DNA from 2 places in the Lelliottia sp. EB106-05-01-XG201 genome. Region 1 is predicted to be linked to the other one. Evidence: predicted binding sites of a transcription regulator. Region 1 holds the regulator's gene; the other holds the start of a gene.
What was found. Region 1 encodes LexA, which represses DNA repair genes until DNA is damaged. Its sites were predicted from a motif close to TNCTGTATGTACATACAGNA; they were not measured.
Positions count from the first base shown of each region.

Region 2: the regulator LexA is predicted to act here: its motif matches at 4,033-4,052, upstream of sulA (SOS-induced cell division inhibitor SulA).

Region 1 is NZ_JBYTDV010000001.1:303,239-318,017, reverse strand. It holds gene dnaB (replicative DNA helicase) at 1-1,180, opposite strand, end outside; gene AC3WS9_RS01440 (quinone oxidoreductase) at 1,255-2,238, shown strand; gene pspG (envelope stress response protein PspG) at 2,416-2,658, opposite strand; gene dusA (tRNA dihydrouridine(20/20a) synthase DusA) at 2,797-3,792, opposite strand; gene AC3WS9_RS01425 (conjugal transfer protein TraF) at 3,874-5,184, opposite strand; gene AC3WS9_RS01420 (cupin domain-containing protein) at 5,351-5,839, opposite strand; gene zur (zinc uptake transcriptional repressor Zur) at 5,956-6,471, shown strand; gene AC3WS9_RS01410 (CsbD family protein) at 6,540-6,749, opposite strand; gene dinF (MATE family efflux transporter DinF) at 6,895-8,214, opposite strand; gene lexA (transcriptional repressor LexA) at 8,281-8,889, opposite strand; gene AC3WS9_RS01395 (diacylglycerol kinase) at 8,999-9,367, opposite strand; gene plsB (glycerol-3-phosphate 1-O-acyltransferase PlsB) at 9,522-11,942, shown strand; gene ubiA (4-hydroxybenzoate octaprenyltransferase) at 12,033-12,902, opposite strand; gene ubiC (chorismate lyase) at 12,915-13,412, opposite strand; gene malM (maltose operon protein MalM) at 13,595-14,554, opposite strand; gene AC3WS9_RS01370 (maltoporin) at 14,668-14,779, opposite strand, start outside.
Region 2 is NZ_JBYTDV010000001.1:2,985,781-3,000,559, reverse strand. It holds gene AC3WS9_RS14170 (AAA family ATPase) at 1-1,388, opposite strand, end outside; gene matP (macrodomain Ter protein MatP) at 1,574-2,026, shown strand; gene ompA (porin OmpA) at 2,091-3,146, opposite strand; gene sulA (SOS-induced cell division inhibitor SulA) at 3,503-4,012, opposite strand; gene AC3WS9_RS14150 (TfoX/Sxy family DNA transformation protein) at 4,231-4,857, shown strand; gene yccS (YccS family putative transporter) at 4,814-6,976, opposite strand; gene AC3WS9_RS14140 (YccF domain-containing protein) at 6,996-7,442, opposite strand; gene helD (DNA helicase IV) at 7,566-9,620, shown strand; gene mgsA (methylglyoxal synthase) at 9,665-10,123, opposite strand; gene csgI (curli synthesis inhibitor) at 10,210-10,872, opposite strand; gene AC3WS9_RS14120 (CoA-binding protein) at 11,046-11,459, shown strand; gene hspQ (heat shock protein HspQ) at 11,496-11,813, opposite strand; gene rlmI (23S rRNA (cytosine(1962)-C(5))-methyltransferase RlmI) at 11,874-13,064, opposite strand; gene yccX (acylphosphatase) at 13,159-13,440, shown strand; gene tusE (sulfurtransferase TusE) at 13,437-13,766, opposite strand; gene yccA (FtsH protease modulator YccA) at 13,855-14,514, opposite strand.

The sequences.
Region 1 (14,779 bases):
TATCGGCGCGTTGTTCCAGGGAGCGGTTAAGCTGCGATAGGGCCACCACGGGGACCTGTAACTCTTTCGCTAACGCTTTGAGAGAGCGGGAGATTTCGGCGATTTCCAGCGTACGGTTATCGGAGAGCGACGGCACGCGCATCAGCTGCAGGTAGTCGATCATGATAAGGCCGATGCCGCCGTGTTCACGGGCGATACGCCGCGCGCGGGAGCGGACTTCCGTCGGCGTCAGGCCGGAGGAGTCATCGATGTAGATGTTACGTTTTTCCAGCAGAATGCCCATGGTGCCGGAGATGCGCGCCCAGTCTTCGTCGTCAAGCTGGCCGGTACGAATGCGGGTCTGATCCACGCGCGACAGAGACGCGAGAGAACGCATCATAATCTGGTCGGAGGGCATCTCCAGACTGAAGATCAAAACCGGTTTATCCTGCAACATCGCCGCGTTTTCGACGAGGTTCATCGCAAAGGTCGTTTTACCCATCGACGGACGCGCCGCGACGATAATCAGATCCGACGGCTGCAAACCGGCGGTCTTTTTGTTGAGATCGTCATAACCAGTGTTCACACCGGTGACGCCGTCGTGCGGCTGCTGGAAAAGCTGTTCGATACGCGCGACGGTGGAATCCAGGACTTCGGCGATGTTTCGCGGCCCTTCGTCTTTGTTCGCCCGGCTTTCGGCGATTTTAAACACGCGGGATTCGGCGAGATCCAGCAGGTCTTCGCTGGTGCGGCCCTGCGGGTCAAAGCCCGCTTCGGCGATCTCATTCGCCACAGCGATCATCTCACGAACAACGGCGCGTTCGCGCACGATGTCTGCGTAGGCGCTGATGTTCGCCGCACTTGGCGTGTTTTTGGATAATTCTGCCAGATAGGCAAAACCACCGACAGAATCGAGCTGCCCCTGGCGCTCCAGAGACTCTGCCAGCGTAATCAGGTCAATCGGGCTACCGGCTTCCTGCAGGCGCGCCATTTCGGTAAAGATATGGCGGTGTGGACGGGTATAAAAATCATCGGATACCACGCGCTCGGCGACATCGTCCCAGCGCTCGTTGTCCAGCATCAAACCGCCCAACACCGACTGTTCCGCTTCAATCGAGTGCGGCGGGACTTTGAGTCCGGCGACCTGCAAATCGCGCTCGCGAGGCTCAGTCTGTTTGTTGAAGGGTTTATTTCCTGCCATAGTGAATGGATTACCATAAATTGAGAGACGGGGAAGTATAACCGTCTGCAAATGAATCGACAAAGGAGTTCAACGTGGCAACTCGTATCGAATTTCACAAGCATGGTGGTCCTGAAGTCCTGAAGGCGGTGGAGTTTACCCCCGCCGCACCTGGGGAGAACGAAATCCAGGTCGAAAACAAAGCGATTGGTATCAACTATATCGATACCTATATCCGCGGCGGTCTCTATCCGCCGCCGACCATGCCGAGCGGCCTGGGAACCGAAGCCGCAGGTGTCGTGGTGAAAATCGGCAGCGGCGTGAAGCATATTAAAGAAGGCGATCGCGTGGTGTATGCCCAGTCGCCGCTCGGCGCGTACAGCTCGATTCACAACGTGCCCGCCGATAAGGCCGCTATTCTGCCGAACGCCATATCCTTTGAGCAGGCAGCGGCGTCATTCCTGAAAGGGCTGACCGTCTATTATCTCCTGCGTAAAACCTACGAAATCAAACCCGATGAGCAGTTCCTGTTCCACGCCGCGGCGGGCGGTGTCGGGCTTATCGCCTGCCAGTGGGCCAAAGCGCTCGGCGCCAAACTGATCGGCACCGTCGGCAGCGCGCAAAAAGCGCAGCGTGCCCTGCAGGCCGGTGCGTGGCAGGTGATTAACTATCGCGAAGAGAGCATCGCCGAGCGCGTGAAAGAGATCACCAACGGCAAAAAGCTGCGCGTGGTCTATGACTCCGTCGGAAAAGACACCTGGGAAGCGTCGCTCGACTGCCTGCAGCGTCGCGGTTTGATGGTGAGCTTTGGTAACGCCTCCGGCGCAGTCACCGGCGTGAATTTGGGCATTCTCAATCAGAAAGGCTCGCTGTATGTCACGCGCCCTTCCCTGCAAGGCTACATCACCACCCGTGATGAACTGACGGAAGCCAGCAACGAGCTGTTTTCGCTGATCGCCAGCGGCGTGATTAAAGTGGATGTGGCAGAAGCACAGAAATATCCGCTGAGCGATGCGCAGCGCGCGCATGAAGTGCTGGAGAGTCGCGGGACGCAGGGGTCGAGTTTGCTGATCCCATAAAAAGAATTAGGGCTTCCTGTAGGAAGCCCATTCTTTTTTTAGTTCGGCTGTATGTAGGGTACAGCTCGATGAATTCTTTAACGGCAGCCATAGTGACAGATTCGATAAGTAAATCCTATTCTGTTCTAAGCCTCGCTGCTGGAAAAGTTACAGGTATGTGACGAGCGCCTCAATACCTTAGTAACGAAAGCGGTTATTGCGCTGATACTGTGGGACTTTTGGCGCTTTTATCGCCCGAATCACCCACACCACAGCGACCGCTAACAACAGCCACGGCAGCAGTTTAATCATCAGCGCAAACAGCCCGCCGATAAACATCACCACCGTCGCCACCACCAGTGCAGCCAGAATGCCAAGCAGCGAAATTCCGGTCGCCATCAGCATGACAAAAAATCCAATCACAAACAGCAGTTCCAGCATGGCTCTCTCCCACATGAATACCTCAGATATACAGTGGGTATTACAAGAAACGTGCCAAAATTAACTTATTGAATCCAAAACAAAACGCCCCGCGAACATTCGCAGGGCGTGGTGAATTTGACGAACTTTTGGTGAAAATTATCGCTTGTCAGCGACCAGACGCAGGGCCTGCTCCAGGACTTCGATATCTGCCCCGGCTTTATGGGCATTTTCACTCAGGTAGCGACGCCACTGACGCGCCCCCGGAATGCCCTGGAATAAACCGAGCATATGGCGCGTCACATGGCCCAGATAGGTGCCGTTGCTCAGCTCGCGCTCGATGTACGGATACATGGCGCGCACCACGGCAACCGGATCTTTATCGGTGCCGTCCACGCCGAAGATCTCACGATCCACCGAGGCCAGAATGCCCGGATTTTGATACGCCTCGCGACCCACCATCACGCCGTCCATGTGTTCTAAATGGGCTTTGGCTTCGTCGAGAGATTTGATGCCGCCGTTGATCGACATGGTCAGATGCGGGAAATCACGCTTGAGCTGATACACGCGCGGGTAGTCCAGCGGTGGAATTTCACGGTTCTCTTTCGGGCTGAGACCGGACAGCCAGGCTTTACGCGCGTGGATGATAAACGTCTCGCACTCACCTTTTCCGGCCACCGTATTGATGAAATCGCACAGGAATTCGTAGCTGTCCTGGTCGTCAATCCCGATACGGGTTTTGACCGTCACCGGAATCGACACCACGTCGCGCATCGCTTTGACGCAATCGGCCACCAGTTGGGCATTGCCCATCAGGCAGGCGCCAAACATGCCGTTCTGCACGCGGTCGGACGGACAGCCGACGTTGAGGTTGATCTCGTCGTAGCCGCGCTCTTGCGCCAGTTTCGCGCAGTGCGCCAGCGCCGCCGGGTCGCTCCCGCCGAGCTGCAAGGCAACCGGATGCTCTTCGTCGCTATAGGCCAGATAGTCGCCCTTCCCATGAATAATCGCCCCGGTGGTCACCATTTCGGTGTACAGCAGCGTGTGGCGAGAGAGCTGGCGCAGGAAATAGCGGCAGTGTCTGTCGGTCCAGTCGAGCATCGGCGCGATGGAAAAACGGTGTGCAGGGAAATTTGACTGTGATTCTGACGACATGGCGAAGTTTTAAGCATTTGGTGGAAAAGGGGCGCTACTATAGCACAAAGAAAAGCCGGAGGCGCATGGCCTCCGGTCGTCTTAGAAGGTGACGCTCAGCTGCGCGCCCGCGCCCCAGGTTTTGTCTTCCCCGTACAGGCCCATCAGATCCACATGGACTGCGTTGAACGGCGCAAAGCCAAGACCGCCGGTGAAGACGTTGCTGTCGTTGTCTTTCACGTCCGCACGATAACCGGCACGCACCGCCAGCCAGCTGAGGGGCGTGACTTCCGCACCGACGCCGACATACTGGGAGTTTTCTTCGCTTTTGAAGCCTTTGGTTTCGGTCAGATCGCCATCGGCGGTGAGCGTCACCAGATCGTTATGCCAGGCCACGCCAGCGGTCACCAGCGGACGGATCTGGTAGGTATCTTTGTAGTTCACTTCCTCACCCGTGCGGCCATTACGAATGCGCACATCTTTGGTGTCGATATCACGCGACATCAGGTTTTGTCCGCTCAGGCCCACCGTCCAGTGCTGGCCAAAATCAGCGGTCACACCAGCATCGACGTTGAAACCGGTATCGTCCGTGCGATAGCGGCTGTTGTTCCAGTCATCGCTGTCGTAAGTGTAGATGGAGGTGGTGTAGTTATAGAGCCAGGTTTTTTGCAGTTTTGGCGTGATACCGACAGAGACCGGCACATCGGCGATATCAAACTGACGCGCCACCGCCACGCCGTAATCGGAAACAATTGCTGCCCGGCCAGACGCGGTGGAGTTGAGGTTTTTGGTGATTTGATCCGAACCATTCAGGGCCGCATCGAGCGCGACGCTTCCGGCCACCAGTTTGCTGTTCTGGATGCTGCGCAGATAATCAATATCCTGCTGGTCAATGGAAGAGCTGACGCGCGCGTGGGCGTAGCCTTTTGCCACGAAGGCAACCGCCAGGACATGGTTGGGAATGCTGACCGCAATTCCGGCACCGGCGTTAGCGCGGGCAGTTTTGCCTTTCAGATCGTCCAGCTCGTCAGCAAGATCTTTCGCCGCGCTCTGGAATTGGTTCACGGATCCTAAGGGATTGGCGATGATCTCAGCCGGTGTCAGGCTGTTGATCACATTGTCGTAGTGATCGACTTTATCGCTGATATCGTCGATCTGATCCTGCAGATTGTCTTTGTCGGTGATCTGCGCGCCGACCGAAGGCAGAATCACGGTAATGTCGTCATCCGGCTTAGACTTTGCCAGCAGCGCCGGGTTAATGAAGGCTCCACTACCGTAATTGCCCGAAGCAACGCCCGTACCACCCATCGCGTCACTACGCGCTTCTGCCCAGGTATTAGCGGCGGACGCCTCGTTTGCCACAAACAGGGAGACAGCGATGCTAACCACCGAAAATTTTAAATGTTTTTTCACAGTATGCTCGTTTTATAGTCTGTTATTTAACAACCCTGTTATCTCTTAAACAGGGACGAACTATTGCTGTGAATAACATCAAAAAGACACGCTATTTCCTTAAGTTAAATCTTCCGGCTGGCCTGTTGTAATTTGTGACGGCCCTCAATATTTATAGAAGAGGAAATTATTTTCGCCCAGGTTTTCCGTCATGCGGGCCAAAAAACTGCGGGGGATGGTCCACCCAGCGGTCCTCTCGGGTGGCGGCATACACCGGATTGAGCGGGTAATAGATGCGGTTGTGTTTTTTGTTCGCCTCGCCCACGACCAGCAGCCGAACCTCTTCCTCGGTGTTGTTGATAAAGGTGTGGCAGACCCCGGTTCCGGCCGGAAAACCGACGCTGTCGCCCGGCTCAAGTTTCCATAAATAACCGTTAATCCATGCCTGCGGATGCCCTTCAATCACGAAGATAAACTCCTCTTCGTCGCTTTCGGCGTGGGGATAGGAAGTGCGACGGCCCGGCGGCAGGCGTTCATGGTGAATACCGATCCGCCCCAGCCCCAGTTTTCGGGCCAGCGGCGCGCCGATAGCAAAGAGTTCGTCACTGTCCGGGTAAGTCGAATCGTCGGCACCTTCGACGTCGCGCCAGTGTCGGATGCAGTCAGGTCTTTTCATTCTGTTTATTCCCTTGTTTCGATGCGTCAGGTATAGCACACCGTGGCGGATCTCGGCGTTTTCAGCAGAACATGGTAAAGTGAGGGTTTTCCAGACTCCATACTCCGAGGTGCGACATGGACAAGACCACGATGCAAGATCTGCTGGCGCAAGCTGAAAAGCTCTGCGCTGAACGCAATGTGCGCCTGACCCCGCAGCGCCTTGAAGTGTTACGTCTGATGAGCCTGCAGCGCGGTGCCATCAGCGCCTACGATCTGCTCGACCTGCTGCGCGAAAGCGAGCCCCAGGCGAAACCGCCAACGGTCTATCGTGCGCTGGATTTCCTGCTGGAACAAGGGTTTGTTCATAAGGTCGAGTCGACAAACAGCTACGTGCTGTGCCATCTGTTCGATCAGCCAACGCACACTTCGGCCATGTTTATCTGCGATCGCTGCGGTGCGGTCAAAGAAGAAGGGGCGGAAGGCGTGGAAGACATTATGCATTCGCTGGCGGCAAAAATGGGCTTTGCCCTGCGCCATAACGTGATTGAAGCGCACGGGTTGTGCTCGGCGTGTGTCGAAGTGGAAGCCTGTCGCCATCAGGGCGAGTGCCAGCACGATCACTCCATTTTAGTGAAGAAAAAACCGCGCTAAAAACAAAGCGGGCGGCTGTTAGGCCGCCCTCAGGGATTGTACTTCCGTGTACAACGGGTAGAACTCTGTTACCAGCGGTAGTCGTTGCGTTTTTCCCAGTCAACAACCTCTTTTTCCGCCTGATCTTTCGCGTAGCCGTAGCGTTCCTGAATCTTACCGACCAGCTGTTCGCGTTTACCTTCAATGACGGTCACGTCATCATCGGTCAGTTTACCCCACTGTTCTTTCGCTTTACCTTTGAACTGTTTCCAGTTACCGCCGATTTCGTCTTTATTCATAATCATATCCTCATCGTTCGGTTATCACGTAAAATTCGTGTCGTCCGTTACGTTCATTTCTGCTGGACGTGATATTAATTGTAGATAAGGATTTGGCAGACGTTGAGAGATTCAGAATCTTTAACCGTTTCGTCAAACGAAGCCACTACGCAAACCAGGTATTATTGCGCCAGTGACGCCGCCAGATCACCGCCAGAGAGAGGCCGCGCAGAGCGAGGAACACCGCCAGGGCCAGCCACAAACCGTGATTGCCAAGCCAGGGCAGCGTGAAAAGTGTCAGGGCAAAACCGGCCGCCGCGACCGCCATGCTGTTTCGCATCTCAGCCCCGCGCGTCGCACCGATAAACATGCCGTCGAGCAAGTAGCACCACACCCCCACCACCGGTAAAACGACCTGCCAGAGAATGTAGTGATTTGCTAGCTCGCGCAGCTCAGGCAGCGAGGTTAAGAGCGCCACAATATTCGTTCCGAACAAAGCGTAGACGAGCGCGAAGCATAGTGCCACCAGTCCCGACTGCCGACAGGCCGCCCGCCACACCTCCTGCAACTGCCCCGTCTCGCGCGCACCATACGCCTGCCCTGAATGGGCTTCAACCGCATAGGCAAACCCGTCCAGCGCGTAGGCGGTGAAGGTCAGCAAGGTCATGAGGACCGCGTTCACCGCCACGATCTCCGGCCCGAGCCGCGCACCAAATACCGTTAGCGCGCCAAAGCAGAGTTGCAGCAGCAGCGAACGCAGCATGATGTCGCGGTTAAGCGCCAGCAGTTTGCGGATATTGCCGTGCCAGGCGGTTTTCAGCATCGCGAGTGTGATGCCACGCATCACCAGCACGCGTTTCACCATCCACAGGCCGATGAAGAAGGTGCCGTATTCCGCGACGACGGTCGCCAGCGCGGCCCCCTGCACGTTCATGTGCAGGCCCATCACCAGCCACAGATCGAGCACGATATTGAGCAGGTTTCCCACCACCAGCAGGATCACCGGCGCGCGGGCGTACTGTACGCCGAGCAGCCAGCCGAGCAAAACGAGGTTTGCCAGCGACGCCGGGGCGCTGAGCCAGCGGATTTCAAGGAAACGTCGCGCCTGTTCGAGCACGGCTTCACTGCCGCCGACCACGTGCAGCGCCAAATCGATCAGCGGCGTACGCAGCAGCACAATCAGCAGCCCTGCGCCGAGCGCAAGAATTAGCGGCTGGACCAGCGCACGAGCCAGACGAACCGGATCTTTGGCGCCAAATGCCTGGGCCGTCAGCCCGGTGGTGCTCATGCGTAAAAAGAGCAGCAGCATAAAGAGGAAACTGGTCGCCGTCGCGCCGATGGCCACGCCGCCGAGATAAACAGGGGAATCCAGATGGCCAATCACCGCCGTATCGACCAGCCCTAGCAGGGGAACGGTGATATTGGAGAAAATCATCGGCAGCGCAAGACGCCACAATGCCTTGTCTGAGGGAGTCAGCAGAGACATGAGAAAGTACCGGGAAAGATAAGAGACAGTCAGGCTGCGGAAAGACCGCAGCCTGTCAGAGAGACATTACAGCCATTCGCCGTTGCGGATCACGCCCACAGCCAGACCTTCGATGGAGAAAGCCTGTTCGCGGAGATCGACCACAATCGGGGAGAACTCGCTGTTTTCTGGCAGCAGCTGTACCGTGTTGCCCTGTTTTTTCAGGCGCTTCACGGTCACTTCGTCGTCGATGCGCGCAACCACAACCTGGCCGTTACGCACATCCTGGGTTTTGTGAACCGCCAGCAAATCGCCGTCCAGAATGCCGATGTCTTTCATGGACATCCCGCTGACGCGCAGCAGGAAATCAGCACTCGGTTTGAACATCGCCGGATCGACCTGGTAATGCCCTTCAATGTGTTGCTGTGCCAGCAGAGGCTCACCCGCTGCGACACGGCCCACCAGTGGCAGACCCTCTTCTTCTTCCACCAGCAGGCGAATGCCGCGTGACGCACCCGAAACAATCTCAAGGACGCCTTTACGCGCCAGCGCTTTGAGGTGCTCTTCAGCGGCATTTGGAGAACGGAAGCCCAGACGCTGCGCGATTTCCGCACGCGTTGGTGGCATTCCCGTCTGGCTGATGTGATCCCGAATAAGATCGAACACCTCTTGCTGTCTGGCCGTTAACGCTTTCATTCCGCCCCCTGGGTGTATATACAGTTATGCTGTGAGTATATACAGTCAAAGGTGATTTTGGAATCAAAAACTGCACAAAAAACCAGAGACTTATTCGATTCCTGAAGGCTTATCGAAAATGTGACCAAAGAAGCGTGATCCAGGTGATGGCAGCGATGATAATCGCCAGCAGCACGGCGGCAGAGCCCATATCTTTTGCGCGGCCCGAGAGTTCGTGGAAATCAGACCCGATGCGATCCACCACCGCTTCGATAGCACTGTTCAGAATTTCCACTATCATCACCAGAAGGACTGAACCAATGAGAAGCACGCGGGTAATAGGATCAACATCGAGGAAACAGGCGATGATCACCGCGACGACGGCGGCAACCCCCTCCTGGCGAAACGCAGCTTCATTGATCCATGCGGCGCGGAAACCTTTCCATGAATATCCGGCAGCTTTGATGATTCGGGTTAACCCAGTGGTATTATTGGCCATTAAAAGAACCTTTTCTTAGATTTAGCGTCAGTAACTATAGCTGTAGCGCATTGCCATGCAGCCTGAAGTATGACCGGTAACAACAGAAATTTTGCGCGCTTTCTGTTATCCTTGCGCCGCATTTGCATTATTAACCAGAGGCTTTACATCGTTTATGTCCGGCTGGCCACGAATTTACTACAAATTACTTAATTTACCATTAAGCGTCCTGGTAAAAAGTAAGTCTATCCCGGCGGAACCCGCGCTGGAATTAGGGCTCGATACCTCGCGCCCAATTATGTACGTTTTGCCTTATAACTCGAAGGCAGACTTACTGACGCTGCGCGCCCAGTGTCTGGCGCACGACTTACCCGATCCGCTCGAACCCCTTGAGGTCGACGGAACGCTGCTGCCGCGCTACGTGTTTATTCACGGCGGGCCGCGCGTGTTCACCTATTACACGCCGAAAGAAGAGTCGATTAAGCTATTCCATGACTATCTCGATCTGCACCGCAGCAACCCCAGCCTGGATGTCCAGATGGTGCCGGTGTCGGTGATGTTTGGTCGTCGTCCTGGACGTCAGAAAGGCGAAGAGAACCCGCCGCTGCGCATGCTGAATGGTATTCAGAAATTCTTTGCCGTCTCATGGCTGGGGCGCGACAGCTTTGTGCGTTTCTCCCCTTCCGTTTCGCTGCGCCGCATGGCGGATGAACACGGCACGGACAAGATTATTGCCCAGAAACTGGCTCGCGTGGCGCGTATGCACTTCGCCCGTCAGCGTCTGGCGGCCGTTGGCCCGCGTCTGCCTGCGCGTCAGGATCTGTTCAACAAACTGCTGGCCTCGAAAGCCATTGCTCGCGCCGTCGAAGACGAAGCGCGCAGCAAGAAAATCTCTCACGAGAAAGCCCAGCAGAACGCGATTGCCCTGATGGAAGAGATTGCGGCCAACTTCTCCTACGAGATGATCCGCCTCTCCGACCGTATCCTGAGCTTCACCTGGAACCGTCTCTATCAGGGGATTAACGTCCACAACGCCGAGCGCGTGCGCCAGCTGGCCCACGACGGCCACGAGATTGTCTATGTGCCTTGCCACCGCAGCCACATGGACTATCTGCTGCTGTCCTACGTCCTTTATCATCAGGGACTGGTGCCACCGCACATCGCCGCCGGTATCAACCTGAACTTCTGGCCAGCCGGCCCGATTTTCCGCCGTCTGGGTGCGTTCTTTATTCGTCGTACCTTCAAGGGCAACAAGCTCTACTCCACGGTGTTCCGCGAATATCTGGGCGAGCTGTTCAGCCGCGGCTATTCCGTTGAGTATTTCGTCGAAGGTGGCCGTTCTCGTACGGGCCGTCTGCTTGACCCGAAAACCGGCACCCTGTCGATGACCATTCAGGCGATGCTGCGCGGCGGTACGCGCCCTATTACGCTGGTGCCGATCTACATCGGTTACGAGCACGTGATGGAAGTGGGCACATACGCCAAAGAGCTGCGCGGCGCGACCAAAGAGAAAGAGAGCCTGCCTCAGATGCTGAAAGGCCTGAGCAAGCTGCGTAATCTCGGTCAGGGCTACGTCAACTTTGGCGAGCCGCTGCCGCTCATGACCTACCTGAATCAGCACGTTCCCGAGTGGCGCGAGTCTATCGACCCAATCGAAGCGATTCGCCCAGCCTGGCTGACGCCGACGGTGAATAACATCGCCGCCGATCTGATGGTGCGTATTAACAACGCCGGTGCAGCTAACGCCATGAACCTGTGCGTCACGGCGCTGCTGGCGTCTCGTCAGCGTTCACTGACGCGCGAACAGCTGACCGAGCAGCTCGATTGCTACCTGGACATTATGCGTAATGTCCCGTATTCCGCCGACTCTACCGTTCCATCTGCGACCGCCGGTCAGCTGATCGACCACGCGCTGCAGATGAACAAGTTCGAAGTCGAGAAAGATACGATCGGTGACATCATCATTCTGCCGCGCGAGCAGGCGGTGCTGATGACCTACTATCGCAACAACATCGCTCATATGCTGATGCTGCCGTCCCTGATGGCGGCGATCATCACTCAGCACCGCCGTATTTCCCGTCAGGAACTGCTGCGTCACGTTGAGACGCTCTATCCGATGCTGAAAGCCGAGCTGTTCCTGAGCTGGAGCAACGAAGAGCTGGCGATCGAGCTGGATAAACTGACCGCCGAGCTGCTACGTCAGGGTCTGATCGCGGTGAAAGACGATGAGCTGCATATCAATCCGTCGCGCTCCCGTACCCTGCAGCTGCTGGCCGCCGGTGCGCGCGAGACGTTGCAGCGCTACGCCATCACCTTCTGGCTGCTGAGCGCGAACCCGTCCATCAACCGTGGAACCCTGGAAAAAGAGAGCCGCACCCTGGCTCAGCGTCTGTCCGTGCTGCACGGCATTAACGCGCCAGAGTTCTTCGATAAAGCGGTGTTCAGCTCTCTGGTGCTGACGTTGCGTGATGAAGGCTATATCAGCGATACCGGCGATGCGGAACCTGAAGAGACGATGCGGGTTTACCAGATGCTGGCGGAGTTGATTACGTCTGATGTGCGTTTGACGATTGAGAGTGCGACGCAGGACGAGTAATAAAAAAGCCGGGTGGCGGCTTCGCCTTACCCGGCCTACGATTTAGCACAACATGTAGGCCCGGTAAGCGTAGCGCCACCGGGCTTTTTTTCAGGCAAAGTAACTCATCGCCAGCCCCAAAAACAGCACCAGGCCAACGTAGTTATTATTCAAAAATGCTTTGAAACAGGCTTCACGCTCGCGGTTGGCAATCAGCTTCTGCTGATACACAAACAGCATTCCCGCCACCAGCACCGACCAGTAAAACTCCCAGTTCAGGGCGTTCAGATAGCCAATCAGTACCATCAGCCCTAACACGGCGACCTGCAAAATTCCGATGATCAGCTTATCGTGACGACCAAACAGAATCGCCGTCGATTTGATGCCAATTTTCAGATCGTCATCGCGGTCCACCATGGCGTACTGTGTGTCATACGCCACGGCCCACAGGATGTTGGCGAGGAACATTAGCCAGCAGCTTAAGGGGACGGATTCGCTGACGGCGGCGAACGCCATCGGGATCGACCAGCCGAAGGCCGCGCCCAGCACCACCTGCGGCAGATGGGTATAGCGCTTCATAAACGGATAAACCCACGCCAGCGCCAGTGCCGCCACCGAGAGCAAAATCGTCATGGTGTTAAGCGTTAAGACCAGCAGGAAAGCGAGTAATACCAGCACCACAAACAGCGTGCGGGCCTCTTTCTCCGAGACCTGGCCGCTCGGCATCGGGCGGTTAGCGGTGCGTTTCACGTGACCGTCAAATTTGCGGTCGGCATAATCGTTCACCACACAGCCCGCAGCACGCATCAGCCAGACGCCGGCCACAAACACCGCCAGGATCCACAGCGGCGGCAAACCTGGGGTGGCAACCCACAGCGCCCATAGCGTTGGCCACAGCAGCAAAAAAGTGCCGATGGGTTTATCGGTGCGCATCAAGCGGTGAAAAGCCAGCAGCTTGTCCTGCGTCAGACTCCACTCCATTTTCAAATCCTCTTAGTACAACGGCGATGCAGGCAAAAAGAGTTCTGTCAGCATGAGCGGCTTGCCGCTTAAGCGCAGGCGGGAACGGCGTCCCCACAGGTCTGCATCGCGACCAATCTCAATAAAATCACGGGTGAGCTCAGACGACGTGAAAAGATAACGTCCCAGCGGGGTTTTGCCCAACTGTTGCAGCGCCAGCTCCGGGCCGCACAGGGTCGATTCCGGGACCACCGTCCGCCCGGCAAGCCAGGGTTCACCGTCGGCGCAGAGTAAAATCTCGCGCAGCCAGTAGCGCTCCTCTTTCGGCAGCAGCGGCAGTTCACTGGCGACGTCTTCAGGCGCGACAAAGCCTTCCTGAATCAGCGTGACCGTGACTTTTTTCCCCTGCTGCTCAAAGCGTTTCGTCATGGAATCTTCCAGCAGCAGCCAGTCCAGCTGTTCCGGGTCAAGCGCGGGGATGTGTTCAAAATAGCGCAGCGCACGCAGTTGCGTTAGCGCAGGGTGTGACATGCCAGACTCTCCGATACATAACGTCTGGCTATTGTATCGCAGAAAAGCAGATTGGGGGCGGCCAAACGCGGTTTAGCGATCATTATCGCAACAGGGGTGCAACAGCTTTTTGCCGCACAAAAAAAAGTGCGCCCACTCAGGCGCACTAAACTACTGACAAAATCAGCACTGTGGGGAGACGGTCACCCCTTGCCTTTTACACTGCTGATAAAGGTGGAACGGGCAGTGGTCGAACCTAAACGCTCAGCTTCATCAAGCAGCTTCAGCGCTTTGTCTACATCGCCGCGATCAACTGCCTCTTTGATGGCGCGATTGAAGTAACTTTCGGTGTCATTCAGCATCGGTTCGGCTTTCTTCGCCGGAGCAGGCGCCGGTGCCGGGGCAGCAGCAGGTGCAGCGGCGACCGGTGCGGCATAGGCCGGAGCCGGAGCGGCGGTGTTACCCACGGTCACAGGGCCAGGGCCGGATGAGCCAAACAGTGGGCCGACCAGCACGCTGGAGGCAGAGGAAGTGCTCACTTTCAGTTTCAGGGTGCCGTCCGTGGTGTGACGCGCTTTCGGGTCCGGAATATCCGGTACCGCATTACCCGTGCCTTTGGCGTAGGCTTTGGCCGGGTCCACCAGCGTCGTGGTCTGGGTGAGATCCTGCGGCGTAGTGAAGACCAGCACATAAATTTTCTGCTGACCCAGCGCAGGCGTCAGGCGCATCACCCCTTCCAGGCGATCGGCGCTCATCACGCCCGGTTCCTGATAGGTGAAGTAGCTGCTCGGGAAGAACGCCGATGGCGTCATGTTCTGATCCAGAATCAGCACGTTCGGTGCGAAGACGTTCGTTTGTTTGTCGACGATGCTGGTCAGCGTCAGGTTCAGCTCACCAATGTTCGCCGGGATACTCCAGGCCGCGACCGGACCGGAAATGCCGGGAACATTCAGCTGCTGGCCGCTGGCAGAAAGATCGGTGCTTTGGGTTTTAGACTGGTCGACAGGCGTCCAGACCAGCTGTTGCAGCGCAGAAGCCGGGATGGCCGGGGCCGCCGTGGTGTTCTGCGGGACGAAATTGACATCGGCAAAACTGACTGCCGGTACGCTTGCCAGCAGGCCAGCGGTCAGGCAGAGGGCAACGAGACTTTTGTTCATTTTCATTTTATCACCTCAGATATCAAGCGTTGCGGTGGCCAGGCAATAGCGCGCGACGCTTAAATCAGAGGGGCTTGCGCCCCTCCTTTGTTTAGCCATTACGTGAGATTAAGGGCGGATTACCACCAGATTTCCATCTGAGCACCGAAGCTCCACTCGTCGGTATCACCGCGGCCCAGGCCAGCAGTCTGCATACCGAAGTTAGAGTTGTACTTAGAGTTAGTGGAAATT
Region 2 (14,779 bases), 2.7 Mb from region 1:
GTGATCGCAATGCTCTGGTTAATCGGCACATCCGCAAGGGCACTGATCACCGCGCACAGCTCAGCCATAGAAGCACTGTCGCCGTCCACTTCACTGTATGACTGTTCAAACGTCAGCGAGGCAGAGAAGGGGAGCTGTTGTTCCAGCTGCAGCTGAGACATCAGGAAGGCCTGCATGATCATCATGCCTTTCGCATGAATGTTCCCGCCCAGTTCAGCTTTGCGCTCCACGTCAGTAAATTCGCCGTCGCCAATATGAATGACGCAGCTGATCCGTGAAGGCTCGCCAAAGGCGCGCGGATGACCTGGGAACTCAATGACGGACAGGGCGTTGATTTGTCCTACGCGCTCGCCTTCGGTTTCCACCAGAATTTGTTCAAGCAGGATCTCATCCTGCATGCGGTCGGCCAGATAGCCTTCGCGCCATTCGCGCTGCGCCAGCATCTGAGCAAATTGTTCGCCGGTGAATTCGCCGGAACCGCTAATGACACCGACTTCACGCAGCTGTTTGCTGATCCACAGTGGGCAAAGCGGCAGGGTTTCTTGATCGCCCGTGTCACGCGTCGCTTCGCGAATCAGGCCAGTCCAGGCATCTGCCGCAGGCGTTGGCAAAGCGAAACGATCAGCGACGGCCAGCACCCACTGGCACCACTGCGTCACGTCGTCCGCGTCGGCGATCTGGATGTTGTCTTCAAATTCGCTGTAGACCGCCTGATCGGCGAGCTCCGGTTCCATCTCCTGGAAATCAGCCAGCGATTCGCGATCGCCGGTCAGGATCACTTTCAGTGACAGGGGCATCGACGGAACGGCGACAGGCAGTGGACGAGATTCGTCGTAAGCGACCCAGTCAAAGCGCTGATGCGTCACGATGTTCTTCAGACGCATCCACAGCAGCGGCTGTGCCAGCAGGGTGCGCAGCGAGATAATCAACACACCGCCGTTGGCTTTGTGTACCAGCCCTGGCTGAATGCTCAGCGAACCGTTGAAGTGACGCAGGCAGCCAAATAACTGTTCCGCTTCGGCCCACTCGGCGGTAATGACGTCGCCGGTGGCAGCAAAATTTTCATCAGCAGTTTTTGCGGGTTCGAAAGTGACATCACTTCCCACGATACGATATTGCCCACCAAAAACGTTGTCCGCTTCTGGCTGCAATTGACGCACGGCATCGGCCATCAGGGCCAAATATTCGGCTTCTTCTGGCGCCTTCAGTAACATGAAGGGGGAGGTTGTCCATGGGCTTAACGTCTGCTCCAGCGCGTAATGTAAACGCGGTTGCGTGTCGCTAAGGATGAAGTCGTGTTCTTTTGCGAGGTCTGGCTGTGCAAACAGTTCCTGATAGCTTTCAGTATCCGGAACCAGGTCACGCCATGCTAGTTTCGTAATGGTCAAAGTTGATGTTTTTTAGTTAGATGTAAAGCGGTGGATTATACCGCAAGCGTTGACCCATTCCCACGTGGTATTCGGGATTTCAGAGGGTGAATGCGACGCAAGGCTCTCAGGATATGATTTCTTTTCAGCAGATTGCCAAAAAACTGATATTCTGAACATAGTTACGAGGTAACACTGAGATCGCGATGAAATATCAACAACTGGAAAATCTCGAAAGCGGCTGGAAATGGAAGTATCTGGTCAAAAAGCATCGAGAAGGCGAGCTGATCACCTGCTACATCGAAGCCAGTGCTGCAAAAGAAGCGGTGGATGTTTTGCTGACCCTCGAAAATGAGCCGGTACAGGTCAACGGGTGGATCGAAAAGCACATCAATCCGGCGCTGTTAAACCGTATGAAGCAGACCATTCGTGCGCGTCGCAAACGCCATTTTAACGCTGAACATCAGCACACGCGTAAGAAGTCTATCGACCTGGAGTTTATGGTCTGGCAGCGGTTAGCCGGTTTGGCCCAGCGCAGAGGAAAAACCTTGTCGGAGACGGTGGTGCAGCTGATTGAAGATGCGGAGCATAAAGAGAAATATGCTAACCAGATGTCGACGCTGAAGAATGACCTGCAGGCCATGCTTGGCAAAAAATAGTTTTTCACTTTTCTTCAGGCAATAAAAAACCCCGCATGGCGGGGTTTTTTTATAAGACGATAACTTATGCCGCAGGCTGAGTTACAACGTCTTTGATACCTTTAACTTCGATCTCAACGCGACGATCTGGTGCCAGGCAGTCGATCAGTGCAGCGCGAGCTTTCACGTTGTCACAGGTGTTGCCAGTCACTGGGTTAGATTCGCCCATACCACGTGGGGAGATCTTGTTAGCTGGGATACCTTTAGATACCAGGTAATCAACTACAGACTGAGCACGTTTCTCGGACAGATTCTGGTTGTATGCGTCAGAACCGATACGGTCGGTGAAGCCCAGAACCACTACTGAACCGTCTTTCGGGTCAAGGTTGCTCAGCTGGGTGTACAGCTGATCCAGTGCCTGCTGACCTTCTGGTTTCAGAGTTGCTTTGTTGAAGTTGAACAGAACGTCAGACTTCAGAGTGAAGTGCTTGGTCTGTACTTCTGGAGCTGGAGCCGGAGCTGGAGCAACGATCGGAGCAGCATCTTCCTGCTGGCCGAAGCGGTAGGAAACACCTACGCTCAGCATGCCGTTGTCAGGACGAACGCCAACGGTAGCACCGTCGCCGATGTTGTTAACCCACTGGTATTCCAGACGAGTAGCGATATCACGGGTCATTGCCCACTCTACGCCACCAGCGAATACTGGGGAAACACCCGTGTCGTGGTCGTCGCCAGCAATGCTGTTGCTGGAGTCAGCGCGCCATACCATGCCGCCCAGACGAGTGTACACGTCCAGATCGTCAGTTACTGGGTAACCCAGTTTAGCGGTCAGCTGAACGCCTTGAGCTTTGAATGCGCCGTTAACGTTGTCGCCTTTGTATGGCATACGACCTAACCAGTCGTAACCCATTTCAAAACCAACATACGGGTTAACCTGATAGCCACCAAACGCACCTGCACCGAGCTGGCTTTCGTGAGTTGGGCCATCGTTGTTCAGGGAGCTGTTGTACCAGCCAGTGTCGTGGAACTGAGACCAGCCCAGTTTGCCACCTGCATACCAGGTATTATCTTTCGGAGCGGCCTGCGCTACGGTAGCGAAGCCAGCCAGTGCCACTGCAATCGCGATAGCTGTCTTTTTCATTTTTTGCGCCTCGTTATCATCCAAAAATCGCCATGAAGATCTCGTCGAGAAATCACGGTTAAATCCTTCACCGGGGGGCGAGCTCAAACTAGTAACTCTACCGATATCTTCGGCTTAGACCGAGCACCCCTGGCGATGTAAAGTCTACAACGTACTCGAAAACTTACAAGTGTGAACTCTGTCAGGCATATGAAAAAAAAAGTTCCGTATACGCAATATTTAACATTTTTAGCGAGAATTTTATGCTGTAAAATTAACGGAAACCGCGCCAGACAAGCTTTCTCGAAGTTTTGAGTTGTGGAACTTTTTGCGTCAACGGATGTCAAAAAAAGTTCCAGGAATACTCTTAAATTTACTTAATGATACAAATTTGAGTGAATTTTTAGCCCAGACAGGTGTCCTCTGCCGAGAGTATCGAGACGAACCGGACGCATAATGAACCCTATCGCGTCACCTTCTTCTGCCGCATTCGCCAGGCGAATATGTTCTTCTTCTGTTAATTCTTCTGCCAGCCAGCCAATCACAACGCTGTAGTTCCCGGTGCGCAATGCGCGAACCATCGAATCCACCGTATGGCATGGCGCGACCTGACTGCTCTGCATCATTTTGGTGAGGGGCAGCCCAGATGCCTGTACCCATTCCCGGCTCAACTTCTGCTGCGGCGTCAGCCAGAGCTGCCAGCGCGACTGCTGGCCAAGCTGTTGTAAAAGCGGCAATAAAAGCAATTGTGTCATCATGGGCTGGTCTTCGCGATATACCACTTCACTGATCAAACCGGTAGAGACACGTCCGGCCGTTTTTTGCGCGCCATTGCCAGCGGAAGAGGTAAAAGATGTTAAGCGATTTGCATAGCCTGAAGTGTGCATAATCATTCCAGCCCTGTAGTTACTGTATGAATATACAGTAACCCCTGTACGCCCAAAGATCAACCTCATTTTCGGAAAGCGTCTCGCAAATTTAGTTCGATATTGGCGTGTCCTGCAAAATAATCTTGCCGAGTGACAATAAGTTTTCTATGTTCCTGCTAACGGATCCGGTAGTAAGCAAATGGTGTTGTTACTCTATGATTTATATGGTGAATATCATGAAAAAGATATCTTATGAACGGATCTATACATCCCAGGAATACCTCGCACCTTTGGGTGAAATCCACCATCGGGCTCTCTTTGGCGGCTACACATTAGCCGTCGACGAAGCGGTCTTCGCGATGGTCTCTGATGGCGAACTCTATCTGCGGGCGTGTGAGCAAAGCGCGCAGTACTGTGTAAGACAGTCCTCCTCCTTTTTAACCTTACTCAAACGGGGCAGACCGGTTCTGTTGAATTACTACCGCGTGGATGAAGGATTATGGCAGGACCGCGAAAGGCTGTTGCAGCTTTCAAGCTTTGCGCTCGAGGCAGCCCGGCAGGAGCGTTACCAGCGGCATCAGCGGCGGCGACTCAAAGATTTGCCCAACCTGACGTTCCAGATTGAAATTCTCCTGTGTGAGGCGGGCGTCACCAGTGAAGCGATGTTGCGGACGCTGGGGGCAGAAGCATGCTGGCTGAAAATCAGAGCCCTGAACCGGCACCTTGGCGTCAAAGTGTTGTTTGCACTGGCCGGGGCGATTGATGGGCTGCATGAGGCGGCGCTCCCGACGATCAGGCGTCGGGAGCTGATGGAGTGGTTTAACGCGCTTCCTGTACTGCCGGAAAATCATTCCGGTAAGTAGCGATTTGCTGCTGCAGGCGGCAAATCTCAGGCAGAAGGGCGATGAGCAGACCGATTTGCTGGAGCACGAGCGGAGCCTTGGTGTCCGCACCGGGATCGAAATGCGCAATACGCTGGCTAAGTTCATCTATTGCACTTCGCACGCGCGGCTCGTCGACCGGACGGTGATGGAGCGCATCATCGACGTAGCACACAGCATCATCCAGCAGTGCGAGGATGTTCGGATCGGTGAGCTGCTCGCGATGCGCACCCAATGTTGAAATGTAACTGGTGAAGGTGTGGTTCAGACACAGCAGCCGGAAAGCGACTTCACGAATTTCTGCGGTCGCGCGCGGCTCCGTTGACATGTTTGACACCACCGACGCCAGTTCCGCATCGCGATTATGGGCATCACGACGGGCAATGCGATAGGCCAGACGGTTGTCGCGGCCCTGATGGTACTGCTCCAGGATCGCATCCAGATAGCGGCAGTTGGCATTAATCGCCAGATCCAGCGCGCGCGGCAGATTGCGAAAACGCCAGTCCGGCCAGATAAAGCTCACCGCAGCCCATGCGATGGCGCAACCGATCAGCGTGTCGATGATGCGCGGCAGGGCGACCTCAAATCCTTCGCCCAGCAGGTTGAAGCACAGCAACACCAGCAGGGTAATAAACATGGTCGCGTGAGCATACTGGACATTACGAAAGGCGAAGAACAGCACGCCGGTAATGACGATCAGGATGAGCTGACCTTCTACGGAAGGGACAAAATAGAGCACCGGCAGACCGATAGCGACACCGACGAGCGTGCCGATCACGCGCAGCGCCAGACGATGGCGGGTGGCGTTATAGTTCGGCTGGCAGACAAACAGGCTGGTGAGCAAAATCCAGTAGCCGTGGTGCAGGCCGGTGATCTGTATAAAGGCATAACCAACGCACAGGACGGCGGACATCCTCACCGCATGGCGAAAGAGGGCCGATTCCGGCGTGAAGTTGCGGCTTAAACGCAGCCACATATCCGCGAAGCCGTGCGGGCTGTCGTCCGCGAGCTGGTTTTCCGCTTCGTTACCCGGTATGGAGAGCGCTTGCTCAGACTGGATCGTCGCCAGCTGCGCATCGATGGCGCGCAGATTGTTAAGCAAAAATCCCAGGGCTTTCATCTGTTCTGGCGAGGTGCCGCTGGCCTGCACGCGATCGAGCGCCGCATCAAGATGGCTGAACGCCCGCTCGAAGCGAGGATCGTGCTGGTAAGGTGTACGCAGCAAAATCGACCGTGCCAGCTGCTGGCACGCCTGGGACTGCATCGACAGCAATCGCTGGAAGCGGAACATCACGTCGCTATAGCGGAACTTCTCGCGCAGGGCAGCGTACTGTACATGCGACGAGCTGGCTCGCTCGTGAATATCCTGAGCCACAAAGTAATAATGCAGCGTTTGTCGGGTGCCGCGCTGACCGCGATCGCCGCGCAGACGCGTGAGTAGCGAGGCTTTAGTCTGATTCAGCGTGGTGACCAGCTGTCCGTTGGCCAGCGCCAGATCGTAAAGCGGGGCCTGACTCTCTTCTTCGATGTCCGGGTCGAACAGCCGGGATTTGAGTTCCAGATAGTGCGCCAGCTGTTCATAGCTGCGCGCGAGATTGTCCTGTAGCGGACGAATCGGGAAGATCAGGTGCCCGGTCAGGGTCAGCAGGTTATACCAGATCGCCCCGACCAGCAGCAGAAGCGGCTGTTGATACCACTGGTCGTAAAGGGACACGCCCAGCATGGTGTAGATCGCAATCAGCAGTGCGCCAAAGGCGATAGTCGCGTAGCGCTGTCCCAAGCCGCCCAGCAGAATAAAGCCGGTGGTGGAGATCATCAGACCCAGGGCAAAAAGCCAAGGCCAGGGGAAGAGCAACTCGACGGACGCTGAGGCGATGAAAAAGCAGATCAGCGTAATTACCAGATTGCGCAGCCGTCCGGCCAGGCGATCGTCAAGGTCGGCCAGCGCTCCCGCCACCACGCCAAGGGTCAGCGGAATAGTCAGCTTAACCTCGCCGAGCCACCAGGGCACGGCAGCCGCGCCGCAAAGCGCAATAAAAATCCTGACGTTATAGAGCCAGGCACTGTTCCATGTGTATCTGCGAAGCAACGGGCTTAGCATAGGGGCGGCGTATCCTTAGTTACTGAAAACGACGGCGGGCATTGGCTTCGCGCGCAGCCTGCGCGACTTCTACCGGCACCACGCGGCGACCGACGGGCCACAGGGCAATCGCGGCGATCTTAAAGTTGGCGATCCCGACCGGGATCCCAATAATCGTAATGCACTGCGTGTTCCCGACTGCGATGTGCATCAGGCACAGCCACCAGCCGAAGAAGATCAGCCACAACATATTGAGCAGCGTTCCGCCCGTATTCATCAGGACGCTTTTGCTCTCAGGGTTAAGCTCATCCACATGAACGGCTTCGTTGCCGTAGGGCACCAGGGAGAGTTTAGTGATCTCCCAGCACGAGCGCGTCAGGGGGAGCGTGAAGATCAGAACAATGCTGACCAGCGTGGCAAATAGCCAGGAAAGGGTGGTGGCAAAACCGCCAAGGACAAAATTCAAAATATTCAGAACGGTACGCATAAAGCCTCACTTCCTTTCGATATGATTAAAGCCTGATGATTGTAACGTTTTTTTAGGCTGGAGCACCTGAAAACTGGCGGTTAAACTAATGGGCAAACACTCTCTTCGTGGATCAGGCTGGACATGGAACTAAAAGCGACATCATTAGGCAAGCGCCTGGCGCAACATCCGTACGACAAGGTTGTCCTTCTTAACGCCGGGGTGAAAGTCTCCGGTGAACGCCACGAATATCTCATTCCATTCAATCAGCTGTTGGCTATCCACTGCAAACGCGGCCTGGTATGGGGCGAGCTGGAGTTTGTCCTGCCTGCCGATAAAGTTGTGCGTCTGCACGGGACCGAATGGGCCGAAACCCAGCGCTTCCACCATCATCTGAGCACGCTCTGGCAGCAGTGGAGCGCGGAGATGAGTCAGGTGGCTGAACAGGTATTGCAGCAGGTTCTGGCGGATATCGCCCAGAGTCAGGAGCAAAAGAAATGGCTCACCCGCGCCCAGACCGCCGGAATGCAGCAGCGGATCCGCCAGGCGCTGACGGCGCTGCCGCTGCCCTCGTCTCGTCTTGATGAGTTTGAAAACTGCCGCGAGCCGTGGCGCCAGTGCAAAGCCTGGCTGACGGATATCGACCAAAGCCGACTGGCGCATAACCAGGCCTGGACCGATGCCATGCTGGCGCAGCACGCCGAGTTTTTCCAGAATATCGAATCCTCTCCGTTAAACCCGGCGCAGGCGCGCGCGGTGGTCAACGGGGAACATTCGCTGCTGGTGCTCGCGGGCGCGGGCAGCGGTAAAACCTCAGTGCTGGTGGCGCGAGCCGGATGGCTGCTGGCCCGCGGCGAAGCCACAGCCGACCAGATTCTGCTTCTGGCCTTTGGTCGTAAGGCCGCGCAGGAGATGGACGAGCGTATACAGGAACGTTTACACACGCGGGACATCAGCGCGCGGACGTTCCATGCCCTGGCGCTGCACATTATCCAGCAGGGCAGCAAAAAAGTGCCGGTCATCAGCAAGCTGGAAAACGACACTCAGGCCAGACTTTCACTGTTTATCACCACCTGGCAGCAGCAGTGCAGCGAGAAAAAGGCGCAGGCAAAAGGGTGGCGTCAGTGGCTGGAAGAGGAGCTGAACTGGACGGTGCCGGAAGGCAGTTTCTGGCAGGACGAGAAACTGGCGCGTCGCCTCGGTTCACGTCTCGATCGCTGGGTGAGCCTGATGCGCATGCACGGTGGCTCGCAGGCCGAGATGATTGAGAATGCGCCAGAAGAGGTGCGGGCGCTGTTTTCAAAACGCGTGAAGCTGATGGCTCCGCTGCTGAAAGCCTGGAAATCGGCGCTGAAAGAGGAGAATGCGGTCGATTTCTCCGGGCTGATTCATCAGGCCATTATCATTCTCGAAAAAGGGCGCTTCGTCAGTCCGTGGAAACATATTCTGGTGGACGAATTTCAGGATATCTCCCCGCAGCGCGCCGCGCTGCTGGCGGCACTTCGCGCGCAGAACAAACACACTTCGCTCTTTGCCGTGGGGGATGACTGGCAGGCGATTTACCGTTTTAGCGGCGCGCAACTGTCGCTGACCACCGCTTTCCATCACTATTTTGGCGAGGGAGATCGTAGCGATCTCGACACCACGTACCGCTTCAATTCCCGCATCGGCGAAATCGCCAACCGCTTTATCCAGCAGAACCCGCATCAGCTGGTGAAACCGCTGAACAGCCTGTCGGCCGGGGATAAAAAAGCGGTGACGCTGTTGCCGCAGGATCAGCTGGAGGCGCTGCTGGACAAAATGAGCGGCTATGTGAAAGCGGAAGAACGAATTTTGGTGCTGGCGCGCTATCACCATCTGAAACCTGCAATCCTCGAGAAAGCGGCCACCCGCTGGCCAAAGCTTACGCTCGACTTCACAACCATTCATGCCAGCAAAGGCCAGCAGGCAGATTACGTGATTGTGCTTGGGCTGCAGGAGGGCAGTGATGGCTTCCCGGCCCCGGCGCGCGAATCGGTCATGGAGCAGGCATTGCTGCCGATGGTGGAAGATTTCCCGGATGCGGAAGAGCGTCGTCTGCTGTACGTGGCCATTACCCGCGCACGCCATCGCGTCTGGCTGCTGTTCAACAAAGATGAACCGTCGCGCTTCGTGGATATTCTGAAGAATATAGATGTGCCGGTGGCGAAGAAGCCTTAAAGATTAATGCCGGGTCAGGCGAAGTCGCCGCCCGGCATAAACACTTACTTCAGTCGTTCAGCCAGATAGCGCGGATAATCCGGGATCAGGATCTCAATCGGCGCGTTGAACTGCGGCGACTCGATAATAAAGTCGGCGGTAGAGAGGTTAGTGGCAACCGGAATATTCCACACGGTTGCGAGGCGCAGCAACGCTTTCACATCCGGATCGTGCGGCACCGCGTTTAGCGGGTCCCAGAAGAAAATTAGCACATCAATTTTCCCTTCCGAAATCTGCGCGCCCACCTGCTGATCGCCGCCCAACGGGCCGCTCAGCATGGCGTTCACTTCCAGCCCGGTTTCACGCTGGATCAGATTTCCGGTGGTGCCGGTTGCAGACAGATTGTGTTTTTCCAGCAGAGCCTGGTGGCGCTGAACCCAGTTCAGCAGCATTTGCTTACAGTGATCGTGCGCGACCAGCGCGATGTGTTTGCGCTCCGGCAGGGTACGTGTTGTCAGTTCCATAATCTTTTCCGTCAGGTTCAGGTTAACTGGCTACACGATGACGGGAACCGCCTGACGCTGCAAGAGAAAGGGCGAAAAAATGTGGCTCAGGACGAAGGTTGTTGCTTCGCCCACTGTAAAAAACGCGTGCGGGTGTCGGGATCGGCCTGCTGGAACCAGAATTTGAGGCGCTGCTCGGTTAGCGTCTGCGACTGCGGGGGGATCACGTCCAGCTCAGACACGCCGGAGAGCAGCGTGCTGTCATCCGCCATCATGGTGGCAAACTTCGGCAACGACGCGGTTTTGCCCGCTTTGTTATAGCGTTCCGTGTCCGCTTCGTAATCCAGCCCTTTCGGGGTTTTGGTCAGTGCCAGAATGTCCAGTTTCACCGGGATGGGCATCGCATCGCCGTCCAGCAGCTCCAGTTTTGGCGCGGCTTCAAAGGATTCGGACTCTTTTTCCGTCTCCAGCCGCGGCAGATTAAAATTCACCTGGCTGATTTTCTGCGTGTTAAAGCTCACCACCAGCGGCGGGGAGATGTAGAGGCGCTGCTCGTGATTGGAGAGACGAATGTTTTTTTCGATGCGAAAGACAATCTGATGCGGCCCGTTATCCAGTTCGATGCTGTCCGCGCCGCGCAGCAGCGAACTGGAGACTTTTTTGCCGTCGAGGACCAGCAAATCAATGTCCGTGGATAATCGCAGCGTTGTGGCATAAACGCAGACCGGCATCAATAATGCAATCACAGCAGAGGCAATGCCGGTCTTCATAAGGCGCTCCTGTCGAAAATACTTTCGTCGTAATAATGTATCTAAATTTTTCGATAAACACGTTTACTAACATATAGACATATTCCAGGGTTTTGCCCTCATACAGATGTATGGGATGAATGGTTGCCTGAAGGGCTTTGGCGTACACTTTAAAAAAAGCCAGGAGAAACACCATGAAAGAGAACGAGATTATCGCCATTCTGACCTCGACCCGTACCATCGCGCTGGTGGGCGCGAGTGATAAACCCGATCGTCCCAGCTATCGCGTAATGAAATATCTTCTCGACCAGGGCTATCATGTGATTCCGGTTTCACCGAAGGTGGCGGGTAAAACGCTGCTGGGGCAACAGGGCTACGCAACGCTTGCCGATGTGCCTGAGAAAGTCGACATGGTGGATGTGTTCCGTAACTCAGAGGCGGCCTGGGGCGTGGCGCAAGAGGCGATAGCGATTGGGGCGAAAACCCTGTGGATGCAGCTTGGCGTGATTAACGAACAGGCGGCCGTTCTGGCGCGCGATGCCGGGTTAAACGTGGTGATGGATCGCTGTCCGGCGATTGATATCCCGCGACTGGGTCTGGCGAAGTAATAAAAAAGCCCGATTGAATCGGGCTTTTTTATTTAGTTAGTTCCGCAGGCGCGGAGCCTGGAGCTGTTTGCGGATGGTCTGGGCCAGTTCGTCCATGGAAGGTTGCTCAGGATGTTCCTTCTGCAGTTCACTGCTTAACTGCGCCTCCGCAAGATAAGTGTGAACCGGCTGACCATCGTCATCTTCCATGACCACATGGTACCAGGGTGCAGCGCGAAGCTCGGCGTTAACCGCCAGCTCGTCCGCTGACGGTTCATCAAGGGAGTATTCCGGGTCAATATCCACCACCACCCCCAGATACCCTAACAGGGAGTGGCGCACCTGCTGGCCGATACCGTATTTGCTGGCAATCATAGTCACCTCCCGGGAAATGTTACTTGCATCAGATGTATGGGCAACATTCCACTTTTCAAGCTACATGACGCGACAGGCAAACCCTTTCAGATACAGCCCTTCCGGATAGGTAGCGATCACCGGGTGATCGGCCGCCTGACGGAACTGCTCTATAAATTGTACATCACGGCCCGCATCTACAGCGGCATCTGCGATCAGTTTCTGAAATAAATCGGTGGTCATCAGGCCAGAGCAGGAGAACGTCAGCAAAATCCCGCCTGGATTGAGCAGCTGGATGGCGAGCATGTTGATATCTTTATAGCCACGGCAGGCGCCCATCAACTGGCTTTTATTTTCGACAAACTTCGGCGGGTCCATCACGATCACGTCGAATGTTTCGCCCTGGTCGCGATATTTACGCAGCAGTTTGAACACGTCATCGCGGACAAATTCGGCTTTGCTCAGATCCAGCTTGTTTAGCTCGACGTTCTGTTTCGCCACGTCCAGCGCTTCCTGAGAGGTATCGACGCTGACGACCTGGCTGCAACCGCCCATCAGCGCGGAAACGGCAAAACCGCCGGTGTAGGAGAAGCAGTTCAGCACGCGTTTGTTCTTCACGTACTGACGCGTCGCCAGGCGGCTGTCGCGCTGATCGAGGTAATAGCCGGTTTTATGGCCGCCCTGAATATCGACGTACAATTTCATGCCGTGCTCTTCAATCGGCAGCAGGGCAGGCGGCAGTTCGCCGGTGACCGTACCTTGCGTCAGCTCCATGCCCTCTTTTTTACGTACCGCGACGTCGCTGCGATCGTAAATGGCGCATTCCGGATACAGGGTTTGCAGCGCGCTGATTAACGCCGCGCGCTGATATTCTGCGCCCGCGCTCAGCAGTTGAAGCACCATGAAATTGCCGAAGCGGTCGATGGTCACGCCCGGCAGACCGTCTGACTCACCGGCGATCAGACGATAGCTGTCCAGCCCGTCGCGTTTCGCCAGCCAGTCACGCCACTCCTGCGCCTGCTGTAAACGGCGGGTGAAGAAGGCGATGTCGATGGTTTCGTCTTTCTCGAAGCTCCAGACGCGCGCGCGGATCTGGGAGGCAGGCGAGTATGCGCCGCGAGCTAACCATTTCCCCTGATGGTCAACGATATCGATGGTTTCACCGAGGCTGGCTTTCCCTTCCATGCGGGCAACCGCGCCGGAAAAGACCCAGGGATGGCGGCGCAGTAATGATTTTTCGCGCCCTTTGGCTAACACTAAACGTACACTCATAATTTGCTATTCTGTTGATTCAATGAATTGGCGGCCATTTTCCCGAGTTCAGTGGGGAAATGCAACGCGCCAGACAGGATTAAGGGGAACGATGATGTCAAAAGTCTGCACAATCGCCTGGGTTCACGGCACCGTTCAGGGCGTCGGGTTTCGCTACAGTACGCAGCGCGAAGCGTTACAGCTCGGGCTGACGGGCTACGCGCGTAACAGGGATGACGGCAGCGTCGAGGTGGTGGCCTGCGGCGACGCTGAACAGGTCGAAAAACTGGTCGCCTGGCTGAAAGCGGGCGGGCCACGCAGCGCGCGGGTTGAAAAGGTCTTAACCGAACCGCATCAACCCGGCCGCGAATATGTGAACTTCGGTATTCGCTATTAAATGCACTTCACGGGCTTAGGCAGACCCGCGATTTTAGTCGCCTGCTTGGCCGGGCCTTTCGGGAACAGGCGATACAGATAGCGGCTGTTGCCTTTCTCTTCGCCAAACTTGTTGGCCATCGCTTTCACCAGCATACGGATGGCCGGGGAAGTATTGAATTCCAGATAGAAGTCGCGGACAAAACGCACCACTTCCCAGTGCTCTGGCGTCAGGGTGATCGCCTCTTTTTCGGCAATCACCTGGGCAAGCCCTTCGCTCCACTGGCTGCTCTCTTTCAGATAGCCGTCGTTATCGGTCTCTATCTCTTTACCTTCAAAGCTCAACATAGTCATTCACACGTCAATCCAAAACCCGTGCAGTGTACCAAAAAAACAAAGCCCCGCATAAGCGGGGCTTGATTCGAAGCACTGTCTGTTAATCGCGGCTGGCGAAGCCCAGGATGCTCAACAGGCTGACGAAGATGTTGTACAGCGACACATACAGGCTCACGGTAGCGCGGATGTAGTTCGTTTCACCGCCGTGAATGATGTTGCTGGTCTCATACAGGATCGCGCCGGTGGAGATCAGGATGAACACCGCGCTAATCGCCAGGTGCAAGGCAGGCAGCTGCAGGAAGATGTTTGCCACCATCCCAATCAGCACCACCACGATACCCGCCATCAGCATACCGCCGAGGAAAGACATATCTTTGCGCGTCGTCAGGACGTAAGCGGAGCAGCAGAAGAACACTAATGCCGTACCACCCAGCGCCAGGCCGATGAGATCGCCCATGCCAGCAGACAGGTAAGCGTTCAGCATTGGCCCCAGGATGTAGCCCAGGAAGCCGGTAAAGGCGAACGCGGACAAAATACCAATCGGCTTGTCAGCGGTTTTGTAGGTCAGGAACATCAGACCATACATACCGACCAGCGTCAGAATCAGACCCGGAGACGGCAGCATCAGCACGGTGCTGGCCGTTGCGGTGATCGCCGAGAACGCCAGCGTCAGGCTGAGCATGAAATAGGTGTTGCGCAGCACTTTGTGGGTGCTGAGTAGCGATGTGCGGTCGCGTGAAGAACTAATAATACGATCCATGAGTCACTCTCTTATGACAGATGTAATTAACGGCAAGAATAGGAAAGGTCTTGCCAGTTACAAAGTGGTTTTACCCATCTTTACTCAGCCGGTTAGGGCCCGCGCTGGTGCTTTGTTTCAAAGAAATCCATTTCAACAGAATGAATATCGGTTTGATGAATTTAATCAGATCAACATCTTATAGGTTACTGAAAAATATTGCCTTATTAATCTTTGAGCGCTAAGAGTGAATACGCATCGTCAAAAAACCCACAATAAGGCGAAA